3 regions of the Streptomyces sp. NBC_00203 genome follow, and region 2 is predicted to be linked to each of the others. Evidence: riboswitches for the same ligand, from Rfam matches in the RefSeq annotation. Region 2 holds a riboswitch; each other region holds the start of a gene.

Region 1 (3,268 bases), 2.4 Mb from region 2:
GCCGCCCAGCCGATGAATTCGGAGCCGAGCACACCGATCAGCAGCAGCGAGAGCAGCGTGCCGATCACCGCCACCGATGTACGGGCGGAGAGGCCGTGGCACATGTAGAGCGCGATCAGCATGATGGCGCTGGCTCCGACGACCGCCACGACCAGCGGATTCGAGCCCTGCAAGATCGCGGGCAGGATGAAGAACGTCAGGATCAGGAAGCTGACGGCCAGCGCGACCAGCGCCATGATGCCGCGCATCCGGCCCACCACGACGACAACCAGTGCGAAGATCCCGGCGAGCAGAGCCATGGGGAGCTTCCGGTTCACATCGGTGACCGAGTACTGCAGATCCTTGGGCGCGGAGGGCTCGTACGCGACCACGACCTTCTCGCCCTCGTGCAACTGCCGCGACTGGTCGGGCTGGACGATCTCGGTGAACGTACGGCCCTTGTCCTTGCCGGTGTCGACCCGGATCGTCGCCTTCTTGCAGTCGCCCGTCGCCTGCTGCTGCGCGGAGGAGCCCTCGGCGGTGGAGGTGTCGCCTGTCGGGGTCTCCCCCGAGGCGTTCACGGACTTGCAGTCCACCTTGTCGATCTTGGTGACCGTCGCCTGCTGGGTCTGCCGGTCGAAGCCGACGCCGGTGCGCTCGTGAGAGGGAGCGCCGCCCGGCCACAACACCACAAGACCCACGACGACCGCCGCCGTGAAGGGGATCAGCACCGCGGCGATGACCTTGCGCAGATGCTTGGACACGGGGGTGGCGGGGCCGTGGCTGTGACTGTGCGAGTGGCCGTGCCCGCCGCCGGGACTGTGGCCGTGCCCATTGCCTGGTCCGTGACCGTCACCGGGTCCGGGGCCATGGCCGCCACCGTCCGGACCATGCCCGCGGCCGTCACCGGAGCCGTGTCCATGGCCGTCACCGGAACCGGGTCCGCGCGGCGGCTCGGACGGTGGGAACGGGGACTGCTGTGTCGTGGTCACCGACCGATCATCGCAAGAACGGAGGGGGCCCTCTGTTCACCGCGCCAGATATGACGCTAGCGTGGAGGCACCTTTGCACACGCGGGAGCTCGGAGCACCGGGCTGAGAGGGCGCTGACCTTCGTCTTAGCGATGTTTCACATGAAACATCGGCGGACGGAAGCCGCTGCGTCGACCGCCGAACCTGTTACCGGGTAATGCCGGCGTAGGGAGTAGGTCTCATGACCAACAAGGACGTACGCACGCCTGCCTCCAGCCAGACGGACGGGGCGCTTGCTCCGGCCGAGAACGGTGGGGTGTCCGCCCCGGCCGAGAACGGCGAGGCCGGGAAGTCCATCGGCTGGCACAAGGGGTACGTCGGGGGTTCACGCCCCGATCTACGGGTGCCGGTCCGCCAGGTGCACCTCACCAACGGGCAGTCCGTCACGCTGTACGACACCTCCGGCCCGTACACCGATCCGACCATCGACACCGATGTACGCAGGGGTCTGGCGCCGCTGCGCGAGAACTGGATCATCGCCCGCGGTGACACCGAGGAGTACGCGGGCCGCCCGGTCCGTCCTGAGGACGACGGGATCAAGCACACCTCACCGCGCGGGGGCCTGCGCAACCTCGACGCGGTCTTCCCAGGGCGGCCGCGTCAGCCGCGCAGGGGCCGCGCCGGAGAGGCGGTCACGCAGCTCGCGTACGCCCGGCGCGGAGAGATCACGCCCGAGATGGAGTTCGTGGCGGTCCGCGAGAACGTCGACCCCGAGGTCGTACGCGAGGAGATCGCCGCCGGCCGCGCGGTGCTGCCCGCGAACGTGAACCACCCGGAGATCGAGCCGATGATCATCGGCAAGCGGTTCCTGGTGAAGGTCAACGCCAACATCGGCAACTCGGCCGTCACGTCCTCCATCGAGGAGGAGGTCGAGAAGATGACCTGGGCGACCCGCTGGGGCGCCGACACGGTCATGGACCTGTCCACCGGCCGCAACATTCACACCACCCGCGAGTGGGTGCTGCGCAACTCCCCCGTCCCCATCGGCACCGTGCCGCTCTACCAGGCGTTGGAGAAGGTGGACGGCCGCGCCGAGGAGCTGACCTGGGAGATCTACAAGGACACGGTCATCGAGCAGGCCGAGCAGGGCGTGGACTACATGACGGTCCACGCGGGGGTACGCCTGCCGTACGTGCCGCTCACCGCGAACCGCAAGACCGGCATCGTCTCGCGCGGCGGCTCGATCATGGCGGCCTGGTGCCTGGCGCACCACAAGGAGTCGTTCCTGTACGAGAACTTCGAGGAGCTCTGCGAGATCCTCGCGGCGTACGACGTCACGTACTCGCTCGGCGACGGGCTGCGGCCCGGGTCGATCGCGGACGCCAACGACGCAGCGCAGTTCGCGGAGTTGAGGACACTCGGGGAACTCAACACGATCGCCAAGCGTTTCAACGTACAGACCATGATCGAGGGCCCGGGACATGTCCCGATGCACAAGATCAAGGAGAACATCGACCTTCAGCAGGAGATCTGTGATGAAGCTCCGTTCTATACGCTCGGCCCGCTGACGACGGACGTCGCGCCGGCGTACGACCACATCACCTCCGGCATCGGTGCCGCGATGATCGCCTGGTGGGGCACGGCCATGCTCTGCTATGTCACGCCCAAGGAGCACTTGGGCCTGCCCAACCGTGACGACGTCAAGACCGGCGTCATCACCTACAAGATCGCCGCCCACGCAGCCGACCTCGCCAAGGGGCACCCAGGTGCGCAGGAATGGGACGACGCGCTGTCCGACGCCCGCTTCGAGTTCCGGTGGGAGGACCAGTTCAACCTGGCCCTCGACCCGGACACGGCACGGGAGTTCCACGACGAGACACTGCCGGCCGAGCCCGCCAAGACGGCTCACTTCTGCTCCATGTGCGGGCCGAAGTTCTGCTCGATGAAGATCTCGCAGGACATCCGGCGGGAACACGGCGGTTCGCAGGTGGAGATCGAAGAGGGCATGGCGCAGAAGTCCAAGGAGTTCGCGGCCGCGGGCAACCGGGTCTACCTGCCCATGGCCGACTGAGCCGGACACATGTGCTGACTCCTTGACCCGGGCTGACTCCTTCACCCGGGCCCCGGTCACCACGACCGGGGCCTGCCCGGGCTGTGGGACGTCCTGCGGCCACGTCGTAACGGAAGAGACAAGATCGCGCATGGCGTGATCAACATCCCTACGCTGCCCGACATGGGCGGGATCGATGTGGCCAATGGAGTCGTCGGGGCTGTGCTGGGGATGCTGTTCGCAGTGCTGTTCCAACAGCCGCTGCAGG
Region 2 (3,268 bases):
CGGCAAGACCCGCGAGGGCCTGTTCGGAGCGGTCAGCTTCGCGATGGCGGCGGGTGCGCTGTGCATGCAGTTCCTGATCGAGGACGGCACCTGGTGGCAGGGCCTGATCCTCGGCCTCGCGGTCGCGGCCAGCGCCACGCTCGGCGACCTCGGCGAGTCCATGATCAAGCGGGACCTGGGCATCAAGGACATGGGCACGCTGCTGCCGGGGCATGGCGGCATCATGGACCGGCTGGACTCGCTGCTGCCCACGGCTCCGGTGGTGTGGCTGCTGCTGGTGATCTTCGTCGGCTCGGGTTGACGGACAGCAGGTACTCTGGAAGGGCTCGCGGCATCAGACTGCGGGCCCTTTCGTACGTCCCCGCCACCGCGGGGGTGGTCCAGTGAGGTCTCCTGGCTTGGGTATGGCCCTGCCGTTGTCCCCGCCCGCGCGGGGTGCCAGGCCTCTGTAGTCATGAGGAGATGCCCGATCGTGGCACGTCCAGTCCCCGGCGAGCTCACCTTCGTCGCACCCCGCGGAGCCAAGAAGCCGCCGCGGCATCTCGCCGACCTCACGCCGGCCGAGCGCAAAGAGGCCGTTGCCGAGATCGGTGAGAAGCCGTTTCGCGCCAAGCAGCTGTCCCAGCACTACTTCGCGCGGTTCGCGCACGACCCCGCGGAGTGGACGGACATCCCGGCCGCCTCGCGCGGCAAGCTCCAGGAGGCGCTGCTTCCGGAGCTGATGACGGTCGTACGGCATCTGTCGACCGACCAGGACACCACCCGCAAGACCCTGTGGCGGCTCTTCGACGGCACGCTCGTCGAGTCCGTGCTGATGCGGTACCCGGACCGGGTGACCATGTGCATCAGCTCGCAGGCCGGGTGTGGCATGAACTGCCCGTTCTGCGCGACCGGGCAGGCAGGCCTCGACCGGAACCTCTCCACGGGTGAGATCGTGCACCAGATCGTGGACGGGATGCGGGCCCTCAGGGACGGCGAGATCCCGGGTGGTCCGGCGCGGCTGAGCAACATCGTCTTCATGGGCATGGGCGAGCCGCTCGCCAACTACAAGCGGGTCGTGGGCTCCATTCGCGCGCTCACCGACCCCGAGCCCGACGGACTCGGGCTCTCGCAGCGCGGGATCACCGTGTCGACGGTCGGGCTGGTCCCCGCCATCCACCGGTTCTCCGACGAGGGCTTCAAGTGCCGTCTCGCCATCTCGCTGCACGCGCCGGACGACGAGCTGCGCGACACCCTCGTCCCCGTGAACACACGGTGGAAGGTGCGCGAGGTGCTCGACGCCGGCTGGGAGTACGCCGCGAAGTCGGGGCGCCGGCTCTCCATCGAGTACGCCCTCATCCGGGACATCAACGACCAGGCGTGGCGCGGTGACCGGCTCGGCCGACTGCTCAAGGGCAAGCCCGTGCACGTCAACCTCATCCCGCTGAACCCGACCCCGGGTTCGAAGTGGACCGCCTCGCGGCCCGAGGACGAGAAGGCGTTCGTCGAGGCGATCGCGGCCCACGGGGTGCCGGTGACCGTCCGGGACACCCGCGGCCAGGAGATCGACGGGGCGTGCGGGCAGCTCGCGGCCACCGAGCGGTAGTCTGACCCCCGTAGGTACATCTTCATATTCCGACAGGGGAGCGCCACAGCGCTGAGAGTGCGGCAGCCGGGTCACCGGTGGGCCGCAGACCCTCAGAACCTTGCCCAGGTCATTCTGGGTAGGAAGTTCGGTCATTACTCGAGCTGTTGCGCCCTGCCCGGGAACCGTCAGAGGTTCCCGGGCAGGGCCGCGTCTCTTCCTGGTCAGCCAGGAGGAATTCAGTGAGCACCACCAAGACGTTCACGGCCGTCGTCGTCGGCCTGGGCCTCGTCACGCTCTCCGCGTGCGGGTCGTCCGACAGCAGCGGTTCGGCGGACTCGAAGACCGTCACGCTTGTCAGCCACGACTCGTGGGCCGTCTCCAAGAGCGTCCTCAAGGACTTCGAGAAGCAGTCCGGCTACACGGTCAAGGTCCTCAAGGACGGCGACGCCGGGCAGGCCGTCAACAAGGCGATCCTCACCAAGGACAACCCGCAGGGCGACGTCTTCTTCGGCGTCGACAACACCCTGCTGTCGCGGGCGCTCGACAACGGGCTGTTCCAGTCGTACGAGGCCAAGGGCGCGGACCAGATCCTCCCGGAGTACCGGGTCGACCAGGACAAGCATCGCGTCACGCCCATCGACTCCGGCGACATCTGCGTCAACTACGACAAGGCCTACTTCAGTGAGCACAAGCTGACGCCGCCGCAGTCCTTCGACGACCTGATCAAGCCCGAGTACAAGAACCTGCTCGTCACCGAGAACGCGTCCACGTCCTCGCCCGGCCTCGGCTTCCTGCTCGGCACCGCCGCCAAGTACGGCGACGACGGATGGCAGGACTACTGGAAGAAGCTCAAGGCCAACGGTGTGAAGGTCGTCGACGGCTGGGAGCAGGCCTACAACGACGAGTTCTCCGGATCCGCCGGCGGCAAGAAGGCCAAGGCCGACCGGCCGCTCGTCGTCTCGTACGCCTCCTCGCCGCCCGCCGAGGTCATCTACGCCGACCCGAAGCCGACCACCGCGCCCACCGGTGTCGCGACCGGCACCTGCTTCCGCCAGGTCGAGTACGCGGGGCTGCTCAGCAACGCCAAGAACACCAAGGGCGGCAAGGCGTTCATCGACTTCCTGGCCACCAAGGAGTTCCAGGAGGACATGCCGCTGAACATGTTCGTGTACCCGGTGGTCAAGGGCGCCACGGTGCCCGCCGAGTTCACGGAGTTCGGCCCGCAGGCCAAGGACCCCGAGATCCTGGCCCCCGCCAAGATCGCCGCCAACCGTGACCAGTGGGTCAAGTCGTGGACCTCGCTCGTACTGAAGTAGCCAAGGCGGCGCCCAGGAAGCGCGGGAGCGCGACGCGGCTCGGCCTCATGGCCCTGCCCGTCGCGTTCTTCGCCGTCTTCTTCGCCTACCCCGTCGCCGCGATCGTCGCGCGCGGCCTCAAAGTCGACGGGGCCTGGCAGCTCGGGCGGATCGGTGACGTGCTCGCGCAGTCCGACATCCGGCACGTCCTGTGGTTCACCACCTGGCAGGCGCTCGCGTCGACGGTGCTCACGCTGCTGATCGCGCTCCCCGGCGCGTATGTCTTCGCGCGCTTCGATTTCAGGGGCAAGCACGTCCTGCGGGCCGTGGTGACGGTGCCCTTCGTGCTGCCGACGGTCGTCGTCGGTACGGCGTTCCTGGCGCTGGTCGGCCGGGGCGGGATGCT
Region 3 (3,268 bases), 4.8 Mb from region 2:
CCCTCGGGCGCCCCACGGCCAGAAGAGCGACCAGGCGGTTCTCGCGGAGCCAGCAGACCGACCAGGAGGCGCCCGCGGGGTCGCCGCGCCACACCGTGGCATCGGCCGGGGCATGGTGGCCGACGTACTGGACGAAGCGGCCGAACTGCTCGGACCAGAAGTACGGGACCGGGTCGTACGCCGCCGGGGCCTCGCCGATGATGTTCGCGGCGACCGTACGCGGGCCCTGGAGAGCGTTGTCCCAGTGGTGGACGAGGAGGCGGTCCTCATACCTTCCCGAAGGGAAGGAGGCACAGTCGCCGACCGCGTAGACGTCCGGTACGGAGGTGCGCAGGTGGTCGTCGGCCACGATCTCGTGGTGGGCGCCGAGTGCGATTCCGGAGCCGGCGAGCCAGGCCGTCGCGGGGCGGGCCCCGATGCCGACGACGACCGCGTCCGCGGGCACCCGGGAGCCGTCGTCGAGGACCACGGCACCCGGCTCGATGCGCTCCACGCGCGCGTGCGTTCGCAACGAGGCCCCGCTGTCCGCGTACCAGGACGCCATCGGCGCGGCCACCTCGGCGGGCAGTGCCCCGGCGAGCGGCCGGTCGGCGGCCTCGACGACGGTCACCGCGCACCCCGCCTCGCGCGCCGCCGTGGCGAACTCGGCGCCGATCCAGCCCGCCCCGACGACCACGATGTCGTGCTGCTGAGCGAGGACGGGACGCAGCCGCTCGGCGTCGTCCAGGGTGCGCAGCAGATGGACCCCGGGCACACCCTCCGCGCCCGGCAGCTGAATCGGCTCCGCGCCGGTGGCGATGACCAGGACGTCGTACGGCTCGGGCCCGGTGGCGGTGTCCAGCTCATGCTCGCGAGGCCGTACGCCGAGCGCCTCGCGCCCGAGCTGCAGATCGATGTCCAGTGCCTCGAAGTCGACGTCGAAGGCTGAGCCCTCGGCCTTTCCGAGCAGCACGGCCTTGGACAGCGGCGGCCGGTCGTACGGCTGATGGGGCTCCGCGCCGATCAGCGTCACGCTGCCCTTGAAACCCTGTTCGCGCAGGGCGACCGCGGTCTGCACACCGGCCATGCCCGCGCCCACGACGACGACCCGCCGTGCCGTACGCCCCTGCGACTGTGCCTGCGTCTGCTCGCTCACCTGATCACCATAGACAACTGACAATTCGTCAGTCAGCGGACGCGTTCAGTGACCTGTTCCACAATCCTCGCCGACCTGTCCGCCGACCTGCTCCACGATGCTCGTCCCGCTGCCCGTCCGCGACTCCCATTCCCAGGTCTCCTCCAGGCGTACGCGCCCGTCGGGCAGCTCGACCACGAGGGACACGCAGTGCCCCGACGAGGTGCTGCCGTCGTGCTTCAGCTGTACGTACCGGAAGTCGAGCCGGTCGTCCTGGCGGGTACCCAGAAGGTGGCCTCTTATGACGTCGCCGCCCGCGTATTCGGCCCAGATCTCGCCGTCCTTCTCGTGGTACGTGAAGCGGGTGCGGGTGCCCACCTGCCCGGGCGCCTGGTCGGCGACAGGGGCGAGAACGAGGCCGTCGAGCGAACGCGCCATGGGCGGAGGCTCCCTTACTGAGACAGGTGGCGGCGGGCTAGGGTGGCCACCGTAAAGCACTCGCGGGAGCCCGGACGTACTGGGCTGAGAGGGAGGCTGGGACGGCCTCCGACCGTACGAACCTGATCCGGGTCATGCCGGCGAAGGGAGGGGCTGGACGCCCATGTCGCCTACACGTACGTCAGACGTCCTCGTCATCGGGGGCGGAATCATCGGGCTCGTGACGGCCTGGCGGGCCGCGCAGCGCGGGTTCACGACCGCCCTCGTGGATCCCGAGCCCGGCGGCGGAGCGGCCCAGGTGGCCGCCGGAATGCTCGCCGCCGTCACCGAACTGCACTACGGCGAGCAGACCCTGCTGGGTCTCAATCTCGCCTCCGCGCGCCGCTATCCGGAGTTCGCCGCCGAGCTCACCGAGGTGACCGGCCAGGACCTCGGCTACCGCCAGTGCGGCACGCTGGCCGTCGCGCTGGACGCCGACGACCGCGCCCATCTGCGGGAACTGCACGCCCTGCAACGCCAGTCGGGGCTCGACTCCGAGTGGCTGAGCGGGCGCGAGTGCCGCCGTCTGGAGCCGATGCTGGCACCCGGGGTACGCGGCGGTCTGCGGGTCGACGGCGACCACCAGGTCGATCCGCGCCGGCTCGCGGGGGCCCTGGTCACCGCGTGCGAGCGGGCCGGAGTGGTGTTCCACCGGACATGGGCCGAGCGGCTGACCGTCGCGGGGGACCGGGCCACCGGAGTCGTCACCACGGCCGGCACCGAGCTCGCCGCCGGCCAGGTGGTGCTCGCCGGGGGCAGCCTCAGCGGGCGTCTGGCGGGCGTTCCCGACAAGGTCCTGCCGCCCGTGCGCCCCGTGAAGGGGCAGGTGCTGCGGCTGACCGTGCCGAAGCGGTACGCGCCCTTCCTGAGCCGCACCGTGCGGGCCGTGGTGCGCGGCAGCCAGGTCTACCTGGTGCCGCGCGAGAACGGCGAGCTCGTCGTCGGCGCCACCAGCGAGGAGCTGGGCTGGGACACGACGGTGACCGCGGGCGGCGTGTACGAGCTGCTGCGCGACGCCCATGAGCTGGTTCCCGGGATCACCGAGCTGCCGCTCACGGAGACCCGTGCGGGACTGCGCCCGGGTTCGCCCGACAACGCGCCGCTGCTCGGTCCGACCGAACTCGACGGCCTGCTGCTGGCCACCGGGCACTACCGCAACGGCGTCCTGCTCACGCCCGTCACCGGTGACGCGATGGCCCACGCCCTGACCACCGGTGAACTCCCCGACGAGGCCCGCCCCTTCACCCCCCGGCGTTTCAGCGCCGCCGCCCTCACGGAGCAGCCCGCATGAACATCTTCGTCAATGGAGAACGGCAGCGGATCGCCGCGGGGACCGCTCTCGACTCGCTCGTCGCGGCCCTCACCGTCGCACCGTCCGGCGTGGCCGCCGCGCTCAACGAAACCGTCGTCCCGCGCGGGCAGTGGTCGTCCACCGCCCTCTCCGAGGGAGACCGCGTCGAAGTCCTCACCGCCGTCCAGGGAGGCTGACCCATGGCCGACGATCCCTTCCTCCTCGGTGGTACGTCCTTCTCGTCCCGGCTGATCATGGGTACGGGCGGTGCGCCCAGCCTCGACGTCCTGGAACGCTCGCTCGTGGCGTCCGGCACGGAGCTGACGACGGTCGCGATGCGGCGCGTGAACGCCTCCGTGCACGGCTCGGTGCTGTCCGTCCTCGAC

Evidence for each region. Region 2 has a riboswitch for thiamine pyrophosphate ahead of OG975_RS34180 (thiamine ABC transporter substrate binding subunit). Riboswitches for the same ligand answer to the same signal wherever they lie in the genome.
Region 1: linked by a shared signal. The riboswitch ahead of thiC (phosphomethylpyrimidine synthase ThiC) and the one ahead of OG975_RS34180 (thiamine ABC transporter substrate binding subunit) in region 2 are both predicted to bind thiamine pyrophosphate.
Region 3: linked by a shared signal. The riboswitch ahead of thiO (glycine oxidase ThiO) and the one ahead of OG975_RS34180 (thiamine ABC transporter substrate binding subunit) in region 2 are both predicted to bind thiamine pyrophosphate.

The regions. Positions count from the first base shown of each region.
Region 1 covers NZ_CP108126.1:5,266,386-5,269,653, reverse strand. Annotated here, with positions in the region: gene OG975_RS23645 (YibE/F family protein) at 1-971, opposite strand, end outside; TPP riboswitch at 1,043-1,199, shown strand; gene thiC (phosphomethylpyrimidine synthase ThiC) at 1,192-3,021, shown strand; gene OG975_RS23635 (hypothetical protein) at 3,157-3,268, shown strand, end outside.
Region 2 covers NZ_CP108126.1:7,629,041-7,632,308, forward strand. Annotated here, with positions in the region: gene OG975_RS34170 (phosphatidate cytidylyltransferase) at 1-301, shown strand, start outside; gene rlmN (23S rRNA (adenine(2503)-C(2))-methyltransferase RlmN) at 455-1,585, shown strand; TPP riboswitch at 1,610-1,728, shown strand; gene OG975_RS34180 (thiamine ABC transporter substrate binding subunit) at 1,807-2,883, shown strand; gene OG975_RS34185 (ABC transporter permease) at 2,859-3,268, shown strand, end outside.
Region 3 covers NZ_CP108126.1:2,803,888-2,807,155, forward strand. Annotated here, with positions in the region: gene OG975_RS12870 (NAD(P)/FAD-dependent oxidoreductase) at 1-1,135, opposite strand, end outside; gene OG975_RS12875 (hypothetical protein) at 1,181-1,552, opposite strand; TPP riboswitch at 1,605-1,718, shown strand; gene thiO (glycine oxidase ThiO) at 1,716-2,882, shown strand; gene thiS (sulfur carrier protein ThiS) at 2,879-3,079, shown strand; gene OG975_RS12890 (thiazole synthase) at 3,083-3,268, shown strand, end outside.